Regions from separate parts of the Tuberibacillus sp. Marseille-P3662 genome, predicted to be linked through region 1. Evidence: predicted binding sites of a transcription regulator. Region 1 holds the regulator's gene; the other holds the start of a gene.
What was found. The regulator LexA, encoded in region 1, represses DNA repair genes until DNA is damaged. The targets are predictions, from matches to a motif close to CGAACATATGTTCG.
Positions count from the first base shown of each region.

Region 2: a site for LexA is predicted at 8,529-8,542, ahead of B9Y89_RS01575 (DNA polymerase IV). Genes of this name have one in related genera too.

Region 1 covers NZ_FXBS01000006.1:1,080,774-1,090,916, reverse strand. Annotated here, with positions in the region: gene B9Y89_RS14100 (helix-turn-helix domain-containing protein) at 11-220, opposite strand; gene B9Y89_RS14095 (hypothetical protein) at 528-920, shown strand; gene B9Y89_RS14090 (hypothetical protein) at 1,051-1,239, shown strand; gene B9Y89_RS14085 (FtsK/SpoIIIE domain-containing protein) at 1,239-2,378, shown strand; gene B9Y89_RS14080 (helix-turn-helix domain-containing protein) at 2,365-3,018, shown strand; gene B9Y89_RS14075 (hypothetical protein) at 3,045-3,332, shown strand; partial or broken gene B9Y89_RS14070 (VOC family protein) at 3,668-3,947, shown strand; partial or broken gene B9Y89_RS14065 (DUF4256 domain-containing protein) at 3,954-4,124, shown strand; gene B9Y89_RS14060 (hypothetical protein) at 4,142-4,705, opposite strand; gene lexA (transcriptional repressor LexA) at 4,840-5,463, opposite strand; gene yneA (cell division suppressor protein YneA) at 5,619-5,909, shown strand; gene B9Y89_RS14045 (DUF896 domain-containing protein) at 6,127-6,363, shown strand; gene tkt (transketolase) at 6,534-8,525, shown strand; gene sirA (sporulation inhibitor of replication protein SirA) at 8,651-9,094, shown strand; gene B9Y89_RS14030 (YneF family protein) at 9,170-9,382, shown strand; gene B9Y89_RS14025 (M15 family metallopeptidase) at 9,790-10,143, shown strand, end outside.
Region 2 covers NZ_FXBS01000003.1:30,941-41,083, reverse strand. Annotated here, with positions in the region: gene B9Y89_RS01615 (DUF421 domain-containing protein) at 1-271, opposite strand, end outside; gene B9Y89_RS01610 (CBO0543 family protein) at 295-873, opposite strand; gene B9Y89_RS01605 (DUF3231 family protein) at 1,350-2,360, opposite strand; gene istA (IS21 family transposase) at 2,500-3,735, opposite strand; gene B9Y89_RS01595 (hypothetical protein) at 3,830-4,420, shown strand; gene B9Y89_RS01590 (hypothetical protein) at 4,481-5,407, shown strand; gene B9Y89_RS01585 (hypothetical protein) at 5,921-6,817, shown strand; gene B9Y89_RS18890 (hypothetical protein) at 7,090-7,236, opposite strand; gene B9Y89_RS01580 (ATP-dependent DNA ligase) at 7,460-8,320, opposite strand; gene B9Y89_RS01575 (DNA polymerase IV) at 8,591-9,823, shown strand.

The sequences.
Region 1 (10,143 bases):
TTCTAGCAGTTCAGTCGGCAGGATCATCAACTCTCACCCATATATCTTCGATTTTCATGTCCAGTGTTTCGGCGATCCTATAAGCAGTATCAAAATTAGGTGTTGTTTTATTATTAACTAATTGACTTAAAGTTCCTCGGCCTATATCCACTTTTTTAAGTAGATCGTTTTGCTGCATATCCTTTTCCGCTAATATCACTTTTAATCGACATTTATACATGTTTTGTCCACCTCTACATACTTACTTTCTACAAAAATACTGTTTGTCCTTCAAAAATTAATTTGGGTGGACAGGCAACGCCCAATCTTAAAGGCCATAGTATTTAACAAAAGCAACAACAAATGTAGCCACAAAGTCCACTACAAAATCATCTGCAATTGTTGCAACAAAAGTACCCTAAACAAATGTTTTAAAGTTGTCTTCACTAATCAAAACAGTAATTTTGCCAATTTGTTTAGAGGGGAGTGAAAGGAGAGAACGGAGATGAGAGTCGGAGTGATCGAGAGGAAAGAGAGGGGAGACTTTTATGAAATGCGGAGAACGATCGAATGTTTTTCAAATGAATTTTAAGTGGGACGGTCACGACTTAAAGGATGTCACCTTTGATATCGACCCATTAGATGTCCCACAAACATTCATTAGTAACATGAAGGCTTGTGGCGGCTTGTCAGACCTAAAAGTAAATTTAGAATCTTACCCAGAGAATCTATACAACCACAGCATTTTAGCCAACCCAGACATGATAAATAACTTAAAACCAATTGATTGGTACAACGGATATGTTTCTTATATGAGAAACCTGGGTGGTGAGGTGCTTGGAAATGACGGAATTGTAAGTCTGTACAATAACTACACATCGTTCATGCAGGAATTGGGCGGAAACATTCTATATTCAATATCAGGAGGAATGATTTCATGATCATAAAACTTGCTTTTTGTGCTTATTGTATCGGCTTAGGTTACGTGATCGGGTTTATTTGTGAAGGAAACCGACAAGAAAAGCGGATTAAAAGATATTACACCTTTAATCCGAGAGGGCGTGATTTAAAGTGATTGTAGCTGGTGTTGTCGGCGGTGTCATTATAGGGTGTGCATTTTGGGAGCGACATTTATTAAAGCGTGATCGTGTTGAAGATGCCCAGAAAATCAGTTCTATATTGCTTGTTTTACTAATCATTATGGGTCTATGCGGTGTTGGTTATTTGTTCATTAACAATCCGCTAGGGAGGTTTTTGTGATGATATTTTGTAATCCCCACAAACAAAAACTCAAGCGTGTATTTAGAAACGCTCATTTATACAAAGAAGTGTCTACTGGAAAAAAGAAATATCAAGTTTATCCTTATATCATTGATTATCGTTCCACTGAAGACAAAACAACATTTGTATTCACACTACCGGATGGGGTCGACCCAAAGCAAATTCAAAAGCAATGGTTTGTCTTTCAACAAATATTCGGTGACAACATCGACATTAGCGGAGAATATAAAAAGTTTGTCCTATCAATCCACAAATATAGTATGCCTAGTGGTGTTGAATATAATTTTGAGAATTTTAAACTAAAAAAATATGACTTGCCAATCATTTGTGGTGTGGATCGTCACGGGAAAATGCGATTATATGACATGGAAAACCATCCTCATTTATTGATAGCTGGTGAAACAGGATCGGGGAAATCAACTCAATTGAGAGCAATTTTAAGCACGCTTGTGAAACATTACTCATCGGACGATCTACGCCTTGTACTAGGCGATTTGAAGCGCTCAGAGTTTCATGTTTTCCGACGTTTGCCGCATGTGGAAGGCGTATGCACGAGCAGTATCACGTTAGATGGATATCTTGCATATGTGAACGATATACTGAAAAAACGCGGTGATCTTCTGGATAAACACGAGAAAGCGCATATCAAAGACCTACCGTTCCATTTGCCGAGTATTGTTGTTTGCATTGATGAGGTTGCGCTTCTTAAGGATGAAAAAGACATCATGAGTACGATCGAGGATATAAGCGCGATTGGCCGGGCGTTGGGCGTCTATCTCATTCTTTCTATGCAACGCCCAGACAGTGACATTTTAGACGGGAAATTAAAAAACAATCTCACTATTCGCATGGCATTTAAACACGCTGACAGGATCAATTCAAACATTACATTAGGGCGCACAGTTGAAAATGCAGCAGACATATCAATTAATACACCAGGTCGCATGTATATGAAAAGCGATGATATTGAGTTATTACAAGGACCATTCCTTGACTTAGAGGTTGCCAAGGTCATATTAGAACCGTTAAAAGTTCCAAAGTCGGCGAATCAGGATGAACAATCGTCTGTTGACGATAATCCTTTTAATGTTTTGGGTGATGACGATGAGACAACGTGACAAGGCCATTATCAAAGATTTAGAACGATTTAGGGTAATGACAAGGGATGATATTGCAACGCTTTATTTTGGAAATTTGAACAGCCCACGGACATCTGCAAATTATGTTTTGAAAAGGTTAAGACGTGATGGATATATTGAAGCTGACACTAATACAAGGCCGTTCATGTATTTTCCTAAACCAACCACTGTCAAAAAAGGATCGTCTAAAATCAGTCACTTTCTTAAAATTGTAGAATGCTATAAGGAAATGCGTAAAATTGGTGGTATCAAACAGTTCGAGGTCGAACCTAAATTTGGTGATAAAGGAACCATCGAACCAGACATATTTACTATTTGGCAGAACGCACCGTTTTTCATTGAAGTACAAAACTCATTGACTTATTCAAACAAAAATATGAGAGATAAATTGGAACGTTATAAAGCTTACAAACGTAGTGAATTGTGGAAAGAATTATCGTGGCAAGTGTACGGGAAAGAAGTATTCCCAACCGTTCTGATTATCACAGATAAAAATTACGACACTTCATTTGTGAATGATTTTAAGGTGTACCAAGCGAAAATAATATCAAACTTTTATCATCGCTTTTTCCCAAAGAAAAAGGTTATTAAATGGGATTTGTCGAATAGTGCCATTTGAGAAAATACTAGGGGGGTATATAGATAATGAAAGAAAAGAAAATCGTCGCTATTTTAATTTTGATAGTAGGGGCGATAGCTGGTTTAACTGTTGGGTTTAGTTTAAAACAACCAATGCCTGAAGGAGCGGACGATGCTTTAGGTTTGGGTGCAGTTACAACCCCAAACCCTTTGAGATGGATATACGCATCGTTTATTTTTGCAACGTCAGCAATTGTTTCAACTCTGTTGTTTTGTACTGCGGCGATACAAGAAAGTTTGGTTAGATCCCTAGATCATAACAGTAATAACGAAGTTGAAGAAGATATTGGGTAAAATTAAGGACGGAACCTCGTCGGGTTGCCGTCCTTATCTTCCGCAATATTGCATTCACCCGAAACACCCAAATCACCCAAGATTTCACCCAAGAAATACCCAAGAATATTCGATAGAGTATGAAATGATGTGAAAAATTTATTTTTCAATTTCCTTTTATATCAGTATTTTAATAGAGTTTGATTATATTTATTCGGTACAAACTCTGTTCCGCACGCAAGTACACCCGTGGGAACGCGATCAATATATGGCTACCTATTAATCTTTGAATCCCTTGGCGCTCAGGCGTCGAGGGGTTTTTGTTTTTTTTAGGGGGAAAAAAGGCAGAAGAGGCGATGAATTATTACACATCACTTATTGACGATTCGGATATTACGAGTATCTCGCGCTACGGAACAAACGAAGCCGGGGAAGCAGGAACAAATGCTTGCAACCTTTTCCTTAAAGGGGCAAGAATTTATGTGCATTAATAGTAATGTAACGCATGAGTTTTCCTTTACCCCTTCGTTTTCAATCTTTCTTACTTGTAATACAGAGGGGGAGAGATCCACAATATTTATGATAAACTTATCTTGGATGGACAAGCACTTATGCCGAGTCTGTAAGGGGAATTAAACGATAGTGAGAAATAAAATCAGCAATAAAAAGGAGTTGTCACTAGAACAACGTGAAGAATTACTCAGAGCATTAAAAGCCCGTTTTGAGAAAAACATAAACGGCCATAAAGGTCTTGAATGGGCTACAGTTCAGGCAAAGCTAGATGCTAATACTGAAAAACTGTGTTTGCTCAATTACGCTTCCATCAGGCACTAAAAGTGACCACCTTTTATTTTTAAAATTATCTTTGTAAACCAGTAAGAAATAAATGCAATCCCCACGTCTATAAGAAATAGATAAATGAGATTAAATCCTTTTCTAAGTTCTATGAATCCTAAATATTTTTCAATAGGTGCGAAAACAAACGAAAATATGGCACTTAATAATAATGTAAATAAATAAAAATTCTTTTTGTTATTGGTACAATATTGATATAGAAGTATAAACCCCACCGGAATTAACGATGCAGTCAAATTTAATGCATACGGTAACATAGGTAAAAAAAAGTATAGATGAACCAAGTAACGGCTACCTTCTAGTGCAATATCTGTAAATGTCCACAACATATTTACTGTATATCCGAAGAAAAATAACTCGAAAATTCTTTCTCGGTCCACTTTGAAATAAAGTAAGATTAAAGGAACCACCAACAAGGAAACAATAAACCAAAACTGCCAAGTTTCCATATTGGAATAGTGATTCCAGTAAGAAGAAATTAGTGAATTGAGTTGGTCACTTTTCTCATATATCTGGTTCCAATACTCGTTGTAATCCAATGACATTCCTCCGTTCTATTTATGCTCTCCTTAGGATGTACAACGATAAAATGCATATACCATAAATACTTTTAATCACAATTCAAAAAGAGGGTGTCACTAAAGCATTCCGGAATGCTTTAGTGACACCCTTTTTAATGTATATTTCGAAAAACACCAATGACTTTGCCTAAAATCACACAATCATTTAAAATGATCGGTTCCATATTTGGGTTCTCCGGTTGTAGACGAATATGCCCATCTTCTTTGTAGAATCGTTTAACCGTAGCTTCATCTTCTTCCGTCATGGCAACGATAATGTCTCCGTTATCAGCAATTCTTTGCTGTCTCACAATGACCTTATCACCGTCAAGAATGCCGGTGTCAATCATACTCTCCCCGGAAACATTTAGAATAAAGGCTTCATCATCTCCAACCATACTGGTTGGGACGGGAAAATACTCTTCGACATTCTCAATGGCAGTAATTGGTTGTCCTGCCGTGACTTTGCCGATAATGGGTACATCGATACTTGTCTGGGCAGGTGCCGTTGATTGATTCACATCTTCCTCCAACAGTTCAATCGCTCTCGGTTTGGTTGGATCACGTCTGATGTGACCATTTTTCTCAAGTCTCGACAAATGTCCGTGTACCGTTGAGCTTGAAGCCAATCCGACGGCATCACCAATTTCCCGAACAGAAGGCGGATATCCTTTAGAGCGGACTTCTTGTCGTATAAAATCTAAGATTGCTTGTTGCCGGTTTGATAGTTTCACAATTGGTCAACCCCTTGGAACAAATTTCATCTTAATAATAGTATAGCATGAAATTCCACACCATACAAACATTCGTTCGAAAAATCTTGACACAAACGATTGTTCCCATTAAACTTAAATTACATAAGAACATGTATTCGTTTAGGGGGTTGATGATTATGACAGTGATTAAGCGAGTCACAAAAACCTATTGTCTTTATTTCATATTTGGTATTTTAGTCATTCTTTCAATTTTTGAAGTTGCAGATCAATTGCATCCTGCTCAAGCGGGACAATTTAAAACTATTGAAGTCGAAGCAGGGGATACACTATGGGAGATCGGTGAAGACTTTCAGGATCAACATCATATGCCGATTAAAAAGTTCGTTAATTGGGTGGAAAGAGTTAATCATATTAATGCTTACCAACTCGATATTGGTGAAACACTTGTTATTCCAATAGAAAAGTAATTCTGCTTGCTTGAACGATCGTTTCCTTATGCGTTAAGCTAAGAAGAGTATTTTGCATTAATGGAGCTCTTTCTCGCTCCGTTAAGTACCTATATCACGATTTCAGCAGAGAAGAAAAGGACCATCGGCTAAAAGCTCGGGCGGTCTTTTGCAACCCCGATGCTAGCACGTCCTGTTCGTTCAACATAGTAAAATGATTGTAGAGGGAGATTTGCAGATGCTTTCTGAAGATAAATTAAATCGCATTTCTGAGCTCGGTCGCAAGAAAAAAGCAGAAGGGCTTACACAGGAAGAAAGTCAGGAACAGCAAAAATTGAGAGAAGAGTATTTAAAGACGTTTAGAAAAAACTTCAAGCAGCAATTGCATGGTCTTAAGGTTGTCGATCCTGAAGGACAAGATGTCACTCCGGAAAAACTTAAACAGAGTCAACGCCAATCTAAAGACTTTCATTAAAGTTATACAGCTCAAAGCCCAATTTCATATAAAATTGGGCTTTCAATGTTTACTGTAATATAAGAGTTATGATTAGATTTTGCAAAAGTTTATAAGTGATGAACGTGATGGTTTTGTGTTAAACTATATGATATGTAAGCAGTAAATATGAAGGGATGGTTTGGTTTAAGATGCAATCAATTGAACAAAAAGCTATTAATACAATTCGGACGCTATCTATTGATGCTGTTGAAACGGCTAATAGCGGACACCCAGGTCTACCTATGGGTGCAGCGCCCATGGCTTATACACTCTGGTCAAGTTTCATGAAGCACAATCCGAAGAACCCCGATTGGTTTAATCGAGATCGCTTTGTTTTGTCTGCAGGTCATGGCTCTATGTTGCTATATAGTCTTCTGCACTTAAATGGATATGATGTATCCATCGATGATTTAAAATCATTTAGACAATGGGGAAGCAAGACCCCGGGACACCCAGAAGTTGGGGATACACCAGGAGTTGAAGCTACAACAGGACCACTTGGTCAAGGCGTAGCGATGGCTGTCGGTATGGCAATGGCCGAACAGCATTTGGCTGACAAATACAATCGTGACCAATATGAAATGGTTAAACATCATACATATGCTATTTGCGGTGATGGCGACTTAATGGAAGGCGTTTCTGCTGAAGCAGCTTCACTTGCTGGCCATCTTAAACTCGGTCGACTTGTCGTTTTATATGACTCAAATGATATTTCTCTGGATGGCGACCTACATATGGCATTCTCTGAGAATGTTAAAAAACGGTTTGAAGCTTATGGATGGCAGGTTCTTCACGTTGAGGATGGCAATAATCTTAATGAAATTAATGAAGCCTTGCGTCAAGCAACTGAAACGACTGACAAACCGACATTTATTGAAGTGAAGACGACCATTGGTTTCGGCAGCCCGAATAAGTCTGGCACAAAAGACGCTCATGGAGCTCCACTTGGTGCTGAAGAAGTCACTGAAGCGAAGAAAAGTTATGAATGGGATTACGATGATGCATTTACAGTTCCTGAAGATGTTCAGCAACACTTTGCTCGTATTGCTGAAAAAGGTGAGCAACTCGAACAAGATTGGAATCGCCAGTTTGCTGCCTACAAAGAAGAATATCCGGAACTCGCAAAAGAATTGGAGATGGCCATTAATGGCACGTTGCCTGAAGGCTATTCTGAATCCCTACCAGCATTCGAAGTTGGCGATAAGCTGGCAACCCGTGCAGCCTCCAGTGAAGTGATTAATGCGCTGTCCAAATCCGTACCGCAAATTTTTGGTGGTGCCGCTGATCTTGCCTCATCAACGAAAACATTAATGAAAGAGAGCGACGATTTCCTACCAGGTACCTATCAAGGGAGAAACGTCTGGTTCGGCGTACGCGAATTTGCGATGGCTGCTGCTGTTAATGGCATGGGACTCCATGGAGGCGTCAAGCCCTTTGGTTCAACATTCTTTGTTTTCTCTGACTATTTGCGTCCAGCATTACGCCTATCAGCCATTATGCATTTGCCAGTCACATATGTTTTTACGCACGATAGCATTGCGGTTGGAGAAGACGGTCCAACACATGAGCCTGTCGAGCAGTTAGCATCATTACGAGCTATGCCAAATCTTTCGGTCATTCGTCCTGCTGACGCTATTGAGACACGGGAAGCTTGGAAGTTAGCCCTTGAAAATGAGGATCAACCAACAGCGCTTGTCTTAACACGCCAAGGTGTTCCTGTACTTGATGGATCAGCAAAGAATGCTGCGGATGGTGTTGCCAAAGGGGCTTATGTGATCTCTGAAGCAAATGATGAACCACAAGGTATCATTATAGCAACTGGTTCAGAAGTGAGCTTAGCGGTTGAAGCGCAAGAGCAATTAGCGCAGGACAATATACACGTTAACGTTGTCAGCATGCCTTCTGTTGATCGATTTGATGCTCAGTCGAAAGCTTACAAGGACAGCATTTTACCAACGTCACTAACGAAGCGTTTAGCTGTTGAAACCGGGGCATCGTTCGGTTGGCATAAATTTGTCGGCATCGAGGGTGATACGGTAACCATCGACCGCTTTGGTGCATCGGCAAAAGGTGATAAAGTGATGTCTGAATATGGATTTAACGTTGATCACGTTGTCTCCAAGATGAAACAATTGTTTTAACTAGATTCTCTTTACTAACCGACAAACTTTGACAAAATCAGTGCCTTGTTGTCGCCTTGTTTAGACAATGTCCTTAAGAAGTATCCACTATAATGATAGGACAAACCTCTAAAAGGAGGATGACAATGAGGCACTATTATATTTATTTAATTGAAAATGAAGTCGCGCGCAGTTTTTTTGGTAAAGAGGCCAAATTATTTCAACTTTTTGTTGAAACCTTCCATACACATGACCCTTTTAATAGGGAACAACTACATAAGCAAGTGGCATACATAACAAAGAAAATCCCCGTACATGAAATTGAGACGAACATTCAACAGCAACTGGCCAGTTCCTCGGAATTCACTGTCAACCAAGGGGAATATATGATTCATTCAGTATATGGACAAAGTATGGCCAAACTAGCGATTGACCATAATGTGATGCATATGGAAGCCACTGGTGATTTACGTTCCGAGACCGTTTTTTTTGAAGTTTTGCGGAATATTGATCCTTGTTTTTTAGCCATTGACGCCGGGCATCAAAGGTTTGGCTGGTTGGCACCTGTGAAACATGCTCATCTCATATAATCGGTATTGTATAGGCCCACTCGTTTGTAGTAAACTATGATTTGGACAGAAAAACTAAAGGAGGACTAGCACCATATGTGGATGTATATCCTAGTGGGCGTCGTTTGTATCATCGTTGGCGTGTTGGCCGGCTTTTTCGCCGCTCGTAAATATATGATGAGTTATATTAAGAAGAATCCGCCTATCAATGAAAAAATGTTGCGTGTCATGATGACACAAATGGGACAAAACCCATCGCAGAAGAAGATTAATCAAATGATGAAAGCCATGAACAATCAATCGAAATAATGCGTTAACCACAGTTAAAAACTGTGGTTTTTTTATGTCCAAGCATGATTCTTAATAGCTATTCACCGTTTGGGAATATCGAACATTCTAAGAAACCATTCATATTTCCGGTACGTACACGCAGTAGGTAGATGATGATTCGCCGACAAAATAACCCCCTATGATGGGATTCTAGTGAACACGGTTGGCACAAAAACGCTCCACTCCACGAATATTTTCTGATGAGATACATCCGTGATCAAGCTAGCCGTGCTAAAGAGGATTGAAGTGAAAAATAGCCACGGCCAGCCGATCAAACGCTAGACAATACGCTATATCGTTCTACAAATTTCATACGAATGTTGGTTTCCTATTGTCGGATTTTCTGTTAACCTATGATAGGAAATTTCAATAGGGGGATAAATGGCATGAGGAAAAAAACAGCAACAGTGTGGTTGATGGCAGGCGTAACAATACTCTCTTTATCAGCTTGCAATCCCCAGGGAAAACAGGATTCATCAACACATGAACAGCAAGACAATCAGCAAGAGCAACAATCAAGTCAGGATGCGAATAAGAATAAGCAAACAGAGAGTCAAGATCAAAACGACCAATCATCTGAAAGTAATGAAGGTCAAACAGTGGATAAGGCTGACCAGCATCAGTCCAATGACAATGGTATGGTGACAGTCGCTCATCCAAATGATTTGCAAGTTCTTGTGAACAAATCCCATAAGTTGCCGGATGGATTCGTTCCGAAAAATTTACAGTATGCAGACGTG
Region 2 (10,143 bases), on a different contig from region 1:
GAGAACGTGTCGATTTCATGTTGAGGGTTAAAAACTCTACCCCCAACATGAGAAGCGTCCATAATCCGACGGCATATAAAAAGGAGATAATGCCTAACTGATCTTGGTAAATGATGCTTCCTAAAAGATCGCCAAGCAACAACACAAAAACTAAGTGAAAAGGCGTTAACTGATAAATGGATGTCTTGCCTGTGACGATGACGATAAAAAATAATGCGACAAAACCGATGACAAGTTTAATCGTTAGTAAACCAATATTAACTTCTTCCAAAGTTTTTTCCTCCAATTTAAATTTTACTTAGTTGTAAGATCTTGAGGTTTAGATAAAGAGGCTAGTTTTAGTATTAAAGCTCGAGTTGCAATTCCAACAATGATGTAATATATGAATGAATATCTGTATCTCCACTCTAAATAATTAACAAGTTTGACCCACTCGCAAAAGGGTTCACCTATAAAGGCATATGTTAGTGCCATAATGATTTGGGCTAAAATAAAAGATTTCCATCTTCTAAAATATTGATATAACAACATGTGAGCCACAGGTACCATTGAAAAATCAAAAGGATAGGCCCGAGGCATAATAGGTAGGAATGCAATGGGGTAATCCCAAAAATTATATTGTGCACCAACTACATCTAATAAGGTTGTTGTCAAGATAATTATGGTACCAAATAACAAAATTTCTAAAATAATGTCTCGTTTAACAAGTTTAGCCCATATAACCCAAGGCATAATTAAAAAAACGACTAGAATCCACCATTCCCAAGATAAAAACTCATTTTTTAGCCAACCATTTAATTCTAAATGATACAGCTTATCTTCTAATAAACGTATTTCCTTAAGATTTTCAAATATATTATCTATTGATATCACCCCTATATTTAAATTAAAAGGTGACAGATACTTTTGAATTCAAACTCTTTGAGCTGTCTTTTTAGTATTACCATTTTTAAGTTCTTCTAACACGGGTTTTCGACTTTTTTAATGAATTAGAAATATCTTAAAATGAATTTTTTAAGTCTAGATTTAAGATATAACAATAAAAACAGAATACATCAGCTTATAATAATGGAGAAAGCAGGCGAGAACCCTGGGGTACGGAAACGGTTCGTAATTTCAGGGGCCACTATTCGGTAAATACCATTTAATTAATTGACAAGGAGCTCATCAGATAGCTGTTTTAAACCATTCATGTTGAATCTCTCCCTACTAAATGTATAGAACAATCATAATTAGAGAAAAAGACAAAATATTATAGCAAAAATACAGACGTAATGCCTCCCTAGACGACACCCCTCTCGTAGTCTTTCCAACATCTAACGGAATATGAGAAGGTGAAAATTGAACAGTTATTTTTTCTTGGCTAATTCATCCCTATCCAAAGCCCTAGGTGGTTCTTCCATCCATCCATGTTTAATCATAAGTTTAGCCCCATCATCAGCATACTTAAGTATTTCAGCTACTAGCCTGCTATATTGCACACCTAAATCTCTTCTTGGACTCATGGCCATACTTGAACCATAATACCCAACACTTAAGGCAATTAAGGATGTGCAGTAAAACATCATTAGCTTATCAGAAAAAGTATAAGTCGTTGAGTCTGTCACCTCTGTATCAAATGTCATAGGAACAGGAATGTCATCCTCTCTCATGATTGAGCCAAATACCTCACAATGCTTTTGGGCAAGTTCTTTGCCCCTTACAAGAAACTTTCTTACCTCTTTTGATTTTGCAACCTGACTATATCCAATCATAGTGGCTACACCTAGAGCATTCCTTTGAAAATTAGCATAGAGATTTGCAATTTCTGTACCTGTCAAAGGTCTTTTTTCACCAAAATAACCTGTAAGGAAACTCTGACTTTTTACAAAATCATAAGTCTCAGGTGTTGGGAGGTATGGAGACCTCATATAAAGCCCTTTAGTTAATAAAACTTCCTTTACTTCTCTTAGAAAATCAGTTAACTGTGAAATACATTCATTAAAGTAACTGTAAACATCTGCTCTCACAGCTAAAGACAAACTGATACTATAGGCTTGTAAGGTAATTTGTGCCCCTTGGTGAAGGTAATTCAAAACATATGTGTCAGAAAATAATCGAGGGGCAGTTACATTTACATCTTCATCCATTTTGAATCCATATGGTATAGGATAATCTTCTTTATTGAAAATCTCAGTTAAAGTTTTTATATTGCCTTGAGCTAAATCCAAAGCCTGTTGGATGAGTGGTCTAATTTCTTCATCTTCTACTTTAGCTAAAAATTGTTGAAATTGACATGTTAATGCCGTGTCATTCATGTAAGCAGTCCAAAGCTCTGTAATCTCTACTGATGTTAATTTGACATTCTTTTCAGGTTCTATTTGGGTTCCCTCCAGTAACTAGATTATGCTACTTTAGGTATCCCCAACATTCACCTTGAATATGTAAATGCAAAAAAGGCTGTTTAGATATATCCTAAACATGTCTCCTCTTCCTTACTGAATTTAGTAATATCATTTTTCATGACTGATCGCCCTCCTCTAGTTGATCATAGATTTGAAGAGGCCGTTTGGCTACTTCTTCAATATCAGAGGACTGGAATCGGCTATCGGTCGGCAAACCATTAGCAGTTGGTTTCAGTCCTTTATAATGCTCAAAATCAATATGATCCCTTGCTCGACCTGTCATAATCGGATGCTTCGCAATGCATTCATGGGCATCGTATATTTCCAGATGGTGATCGAGGGTTTCTTTGATTTTCAACGCTTGTCCTACGTACCGAAAAGGTACGGAATAGCGTTTCCCTTGATAAGAAATAAAACAATCCTTGCTCACACGACGCATTTCCCAATGATTAATGTGGAAGAGTGGCTTGGTGTTTGATTGTCCTAAGTATGTTTGCTCATGTTGAAAACGGGCTTGTGGCGATTCCTGGGTGGTGTGATGTATCTTATGATTTGCCGTTTTATCTAACCACTGGCGTACATCATCATTAAGCGATCGCAAGGTAGGCGCGTGTTTCCGCTGCAGGAAGTTTTTCTTTACATAGCCTACAACATTTTCGATCTTGCCTTTCGTCTGAGGACGATAGGGCTTACAAGCCTTAGGTACGATACCATAATAAGCAAGAAACTCTTCAAACCTCCGGTTAAATCGGATTTCTACAGGACTATGTTTGATGACCGCGGTTTTCATATTGTCATATAAAATTTGTTCAGGAACGCCATTAAAGTAGGCGAACGCGTTCATATGACATTTCATTAAAGTCTCCAAATTCATACTGTCCGTGAACTCAACATATTTCATACGCGAATAGCCTAGCACCATGGTAAATATATAGATTTCTTTGTCCTCTCCGTCTACTTCAAACTTGCCAACATGGCCCCAGTCCATCTGTGCCTGCTTTCCAGGTGGTGTTTCGTACCGTAAAGTTGCTTGTTTTTTGGGTTTCTGGCGAAAAGGACGAACAAATTCCCGTAGAATCGTCATCTTTCCCACATAACCCATGGCCTGTATTTCATCAAATAATACGACACAATTAGTTGTACCTTCTTTAATCCGTTTCTTCAAATAATCTTTGAAAGGATCAAGCTTACTTTGTTTGTTATTTGAAGTCTTTCGGGCCGGCAGTTGATCCTGATTGATATACTTCCGAATGGTTTTGGGATCAAATCCGGTTTCGTTAGAAATCGCGGTAATCGACCAACCTTTTTGATAGAACTCTTTAATCATAAAAAACTCCCCATCTTTGACCATCATTTCTACACTCCAATGTTCTATGTCATATAGAAATGATTATCCGTTATTTTTGGGGAATTTGAAACCGTTGTTATTAGGGATTTTATCACCGTTGATAACAATCACAGATATACTTTTACAAAACCCCAGTTTTAGAGATATATACGAAACACATAATAAAAAAGTAAAGGATCTAAAGACACAAATTGAGGAAGACATAACTACTTTATTTAATATTAAAAGTGAATTAGATGAAGCGAACCAAGAAGTGAAAAATTTAGGAGATAAAACGACGGTACAAAATGAAATAAATCGTCTTGAAAGCGAAGTTGATAAAATAAGGGAAAGTTCAGGATTGTCTTATGAAGACAATAAAAAATACGAAGAATTAAGTGAACAAAAAGAGAAACTCGACAAAGAACTATTAATAAATGATAGTAATTTGAAAGTGTTAGACGAATATAAAGGGTATGTTGAATACCAAAGTAAAAGATATAAGGAATTAATTGAAGAGAAAACTGAACAGTTTCTTAATCGAATTGATGATGAAGGTAAGATGTTATTAGAAAATATAACAAAAGAAATAAAAGATTTCATTGATGAGGAATTTAATAATTTTATTAGAAATAAATTTTCAATCACTGAAACTATTGAAGAAAAGCTAAACGAGGGTAAAACAAATATTGATGAAATTGAGAAGTAGTTAGATCCATTTACAAAAAGGTTTGAAAATCAACATAGGCTTCAAGAGTTGCAAGGAAATTTGAAGGAACAAAAAGAGATTTTATCAAAGATTGATGAAAAGGAAAAATTTGTTGATTCCCTTAAAACACAATTTGACTCGATCAAAAACATTATACCCCGAAGGTATGATGAGCTTCTGGGATTGTATGATGAAATTTATCAAGAACTAAATAAAGATAATTATAAGCAAATATCATCCGAACTGAAATTAGAAGCACATATTAAATTTGATGAGGAAAGGTTCTTTGCACGATTTACAAATGCTTTTAACAGAAGAAAGAAACTTAGCAAAGTTATTGAAAATACATTTGAGGAAAATGATCAATTCGTTTTTGATAATTTTGCTCAACATAAATGGAAAATTAATAACATTTTTAGGTATTTGATTGATGACAATAGTGACCTTCATTTAAAGACAGGTAATAGTTTAAAAGATGTTACCAATGCTTTATTGGAAGATTTATTTTATATTGATTATGATCTAATACAAAGAAATGATTCATTTCTTCATATGTCACCAGGTAAAAGAGGTCTCGTTTTACTTCAACTTTTCTTGCATTTAAGTAATGCTAAGTATCCAATTCTTATTGATCAACCAGAAGATAATTTAGACAATAGAACCATTTTTACAGAGTTGAATACATTTATTAAAGATAAGAAAATCGAGAGACAGGTAATTATTGTTACGCATAATGCTAATTTAGTAGTGTTGACTGACGCCGAGCAGGTTATTGTCGCTAATCAATCTGGACAACAAATTAACAGAGAAAATGCTCAATATCAGTTTGAGTATGTGACAGGAGCGCTTGAATGTACACATAATAATCCCCTTGCAAAGGGTATTTTGTTTCATATTGGTATTAAGGAACATGTATGTGACATTTTAGAAGGAGGGAAAGAAGCATTTGAGAAAAGGGAAGAAAAATATGGTTGGTCGATCACATAAACATCTTTAGTGAGCATAATATGGCATCCAACTTTATTAACGGATTTTCCATATTACGTAAAAATGCTGTTAAAAAGCAGTTGAATTTAATGTGTGCAATTAGATGGGTTATCCCCCATCTTTTTTAATCTCATTGCAAATGTGATCCTTCTTCTTTTGATACTAATTTCATGCAAGGGTCGGGTTGTATTTTTTAGACTGCTTACGCTTAAAAATTTCCACTATTATCCCTTGCATGCCGAAATTCGGCAGAGGCTAGCCTGCCGCCAAGCTGAACAAAATCAAAATGTGGACATGAATGATTCGGCTTGTGGCCCAATTGTAAATGCCCTCAGAAATTTAAAAGGTAGTAGTTGCAAATATAATGTTAAATATAAAGTAACCCCATTGGGATTCAAAATATCATTCATACGGGGCTTTGATGCAATTGATGGTGGAAGCATTATTTTTTTGTACATAAGCAGGGATCTTGTGTGATTTTTCGAAAGTTATGCGGAATTAAGGGGGTAAATAATGGTCGGTTGCTTAGGAATAGTTATTTTTATTTTAGTTATTTGGGTGTGGTTTCTTATATATAAATATGTCGGACACGAGCCTAGAGTCGAGGGTTATTGTTTTCATTTAGGATGCGACTTTCCAGATGACTATGTTAGGAATTGGTTTGGAGATATATGGCTGTATAGCCCTCTGTGGCTACCAGCTTTAATTTTAGTAATTTACTTTATTTATGATAATTGGAGCCAAGTTAAAAAAGTAATTACAGCAAAGAAAAAGAAAATACTCATTTCTAGTCTTATTGGGGTCACTGTTGTCACACTTTTTCTATCAGTTAAACCTAGATTAAGTGATTGGGCGAATAGACGGGATGCTTATAATCAAGCCATAACAAAATTGAATGAAGAAAAATATTTAGAAGCAGTATCCAGTTTTACTCAAATTAAAGGTTATAAGGACTCCGAACAAAAAATTAGAAAAATAAATTCCATCCTTTTCGAGAAATCGCCCAAACTAATTGGTGAAGGTAACTATGTAAAAGCAATTAATTATTTGAATTATCTTTCTGGAGTTCCGAAATATAATAAGAAAGTAGATGAAATGATTGCTAATGCAAATGCAAAATTGGAAAATAAAAAAGCTGAATTTAAGGCTGAAAAAAGGTCTGAATTAAGGAGCAAACCTCCTCACGATGGTATGTTAGAGAAATATATCAAATATTCAAGTTGGGGCGCTCCTACAAAAATAGAGCTTTCCCACAATTACAATGCTAAAAGACCAGACAGAAGGTTTAAAGTTTATAAATGGATTAAAAGAGATGGCGGAGAAATTATCCAAATAAAATCTTTAATGGTGAAACAAGGAAGAGTATGGGGAGAACCTGAGATTTCTAACTATTCCGGGTATGGGGGTTAAAGAAGGGGGTTTGTAGAATAAGTGAAGGATTTCTCAATGAAATATAATAGAACTAACAGCTCAAGTTAGTGAAGAAAATTTTTGACCTATACTATTCAGAACAAAAAGTAATAATAACAAAATAAACTCTGGAAAAGAACCAGAGTTAATCAGAGTTTTATTAGCCTATTCTTCTTTTAACCTATTAAAATTAACCCAGCATAAAAATTCATTAAAATCATATGTTGAAAAATCGTAACAAGTGTTGATATCACCGTTTTTATAATGAATTTCTACTGTAGGGTAACTTTTTTTATCTCATCCGCCGAAAATTTAGTGAATCCACCTTCGTGATCTAGTACAATATTTGGACCAAATATATCTGTTTCTGAATCTTCGTGGCGAATCAAAGGTGAATGAATTGGTAATTTAAATGCCATAGGAATCCTCCTTCTTATTTTATTCACCATACTAATAATAGTACTTTTTTGGGTAGGATATCCAATCAAATGGAATTCATAGACGATACAAAGAGTTGTTTCTGATATAACTTGATTTTTCAAATCCGGGGGAGCCTTAAAATTAATTTAATTGCAAAATTGGCGCCTTTTATTTTGCTCAAAAAAATGGGTAAAAGACATCCTGCTACAAAATGCAGCAGGATTATAAAATGAATTCTTCAAACACCGGTGACCGCAGCATGCTTTTCCTTGTCCAATTTCGGAACTTGACTTTAGCACGGATGGCTGGTTTAAGGTGTACGCTTTTGTTATCTTCATCTTTGATAAGGGATTCGGTTGCTTGATAGAAAGCCTGACGTTCCGTTCTTGAAGGACCATGTTCGATGATGCCAACAGGATTGAGCCTGTTATTAGCCTTGATGGCTGCAAGCCATCCAAATGCCGGCGCTTTAAGGTAACCGGTGAGGTATACCTCGGTGTACCTCCAGTTGATGATCTTACGCCAATGTGGACTTCGACGGGACTGGTAAGGACTATTAGAAAACTTAGCACATATTCCTTCCATATTGGCCGTTTGGATCGTTTTGAAAAGCTTTTTCCCTTCACCGACGACATAAGGTGTTTGATGAATGAAAGCATGATCGGCCAGTACATTTTCAAGCACCGTTTTTCGCTCTCTTAATGGTAAGCCTCGCAAGTCTTTCCCTTTATAATACAAGATATCAAAAGCAATAAATGAGCATGGTAAGGATCGGCTCTTACGTCTAACCTTTTCCGGATGTTTCGTAGAGAAACGGTTCATGACAAGCTCAAAATCAACGTTTTGCGTTGCTTGATCATAACAAACGATTTCACCATCAAGAATAACATCATCGGCTATCGATCCATTTAAAAGTTCAGGAAAACGCTCAGTCACAACGGTTTGATGTCGAGTATAAATGGTCGTCATACCCTGGTTAACGCTTATAATGGCTCGGAAACCATCAAATTTAGGTTCAAATATATAATCGGAATGATCAAATGCGTGCTCGCTTGTTTCAAGTAACATCGGTGCTATAAACATGATGTCTCACCCAAGCTAAGTTTAGCAAAGATTGAAACCATCTTGTTAGTCCAACGCTTTTGGTATTTTAAGGTATGATTCTCATATGAATGATTGATATATGCTAAACTTTCCGCCTTACTTGGCACGACAAATAGCCCTCAAATAAATACGCCATTTATGACTCAATTCACGCCAATTAATGGCATTTTTATTTTTGTGTATAAATCGAATGTGTATTCGTATATAATGATCAATAGAACACATGTTTCTATTGAAAGAAGGTTCATGATGAAAGGCAGCGTGATTTTCCTTGTTGATATGCAGTCGTTTTATGTTTCCGTTGAAAAGGCTGATGATCCGACATTACAGAACCAGCCCGTTATTGTATCCGGTGATCCAGAGAGACGAAGCGGCATTATTCTAGCTGCTTGTCCTATAGCTAAAGAGTTCGGTGTTGAAACAGCCGAACCCCTATGGAAAGCCCAACAAAAATGCCCCCAAGCTGTCGTGAGGCGTCCAAGAATGCAACGATACATTGATATGTCGTTACAAATCACAAAGATCTGTGAGCAATTTACGGATCTGGTCGAACCCTTCTCCATTGATGAGCAATTTCTAGATGTGACAGGTAGCCAAAGGCTTTTTGGTGAACCTTTTGAGATCGCAACGAAGATTCAGACAAGGATTATGGCTGTGACAGGGGTTTATGCTCGGGTTGGGATGGGCCCGAATAAAGTCTTGGCTAAAATGGCCTGTGATAACTTCGCCAAAAAGAATCGGGATGGTATCTTTCAGCTTGATACCTCCAATATGCAAGAGAAACTTTGGCCGCTACCGATTGGAAAACTTTTTGGGGTTGGTAACCGGATGGAGCAACATTTGATTCGAATGGGCATCCGTCAAATCGGCCATTTAGCGAACTTCCCATTGCAACAGCTTCAATCGCGATGGGGCATCAACGGTCAGGTATTATGGCAAACCGCCAATGGCCGTGACTTTGCGCCTGTGACAACCCAAACGCATGACGGGCAAAAGGCCATTGGTCACAACATGACTTTGCCCCGAGATTATGAAATCCTAAGTGATATTCGAGTCGTGTTGCTTGAATTAAGCCAAGAGGTAGCACGGCGAGCACGAGCTAAGGGCTATACTGGCCAAACGGTGTCATTAGGTGTAAGGGGTGCGGACTTTGATCGGCCGACGGGGTTTCATCGACAAATCAAACTCACGTCCCCGACAGACTTTGACTTAGATATTTACCATGCAGCTGATCATTTGCTTCATCGGTATTGGGATCAGTTACCCATCCGTAGCCTTGGTGTAACTTTATCACAGCTGCAACAGGGTCATAACATTCAGTTAAGTCTTTTTGAAGCGACAAATAAAAAACACCAGCTTAATCAGGCCCTAGATACGATTTATCATAAATATGGAAATACCGCTATTGTCAGGGCCGCTTCACTAACCGCTGCCGGTCAAACCTTTGAGCGATCGGCTAAAATAGGTGGCCATTATAAATAATCGGGGGATGATGATATGACAACGACCCATTAACACCTGGTCAAAAGCTAATATGAGCGTTTATGACTGTCCCACCTATTTGGTGTGTATGAATCCATTGGCCTCTGACCATACTGGCTCGTAAAGGAGTTGATGGTCTATATGGGCGTTAATATGTCAAAAAGTGAAGCTAAAAAAGTGGCCAAGCGCTGTCAAGAAGTCGGTAAAAAATACGGAATCCCCGCCAAAAAGAAATAGTCATTCAAGGTTAAAACTGGGTTTACATATCCAGTTATTTTTTTGTCCTAAAGATACATAAATGAAGGGTCCCCCCTCATAGG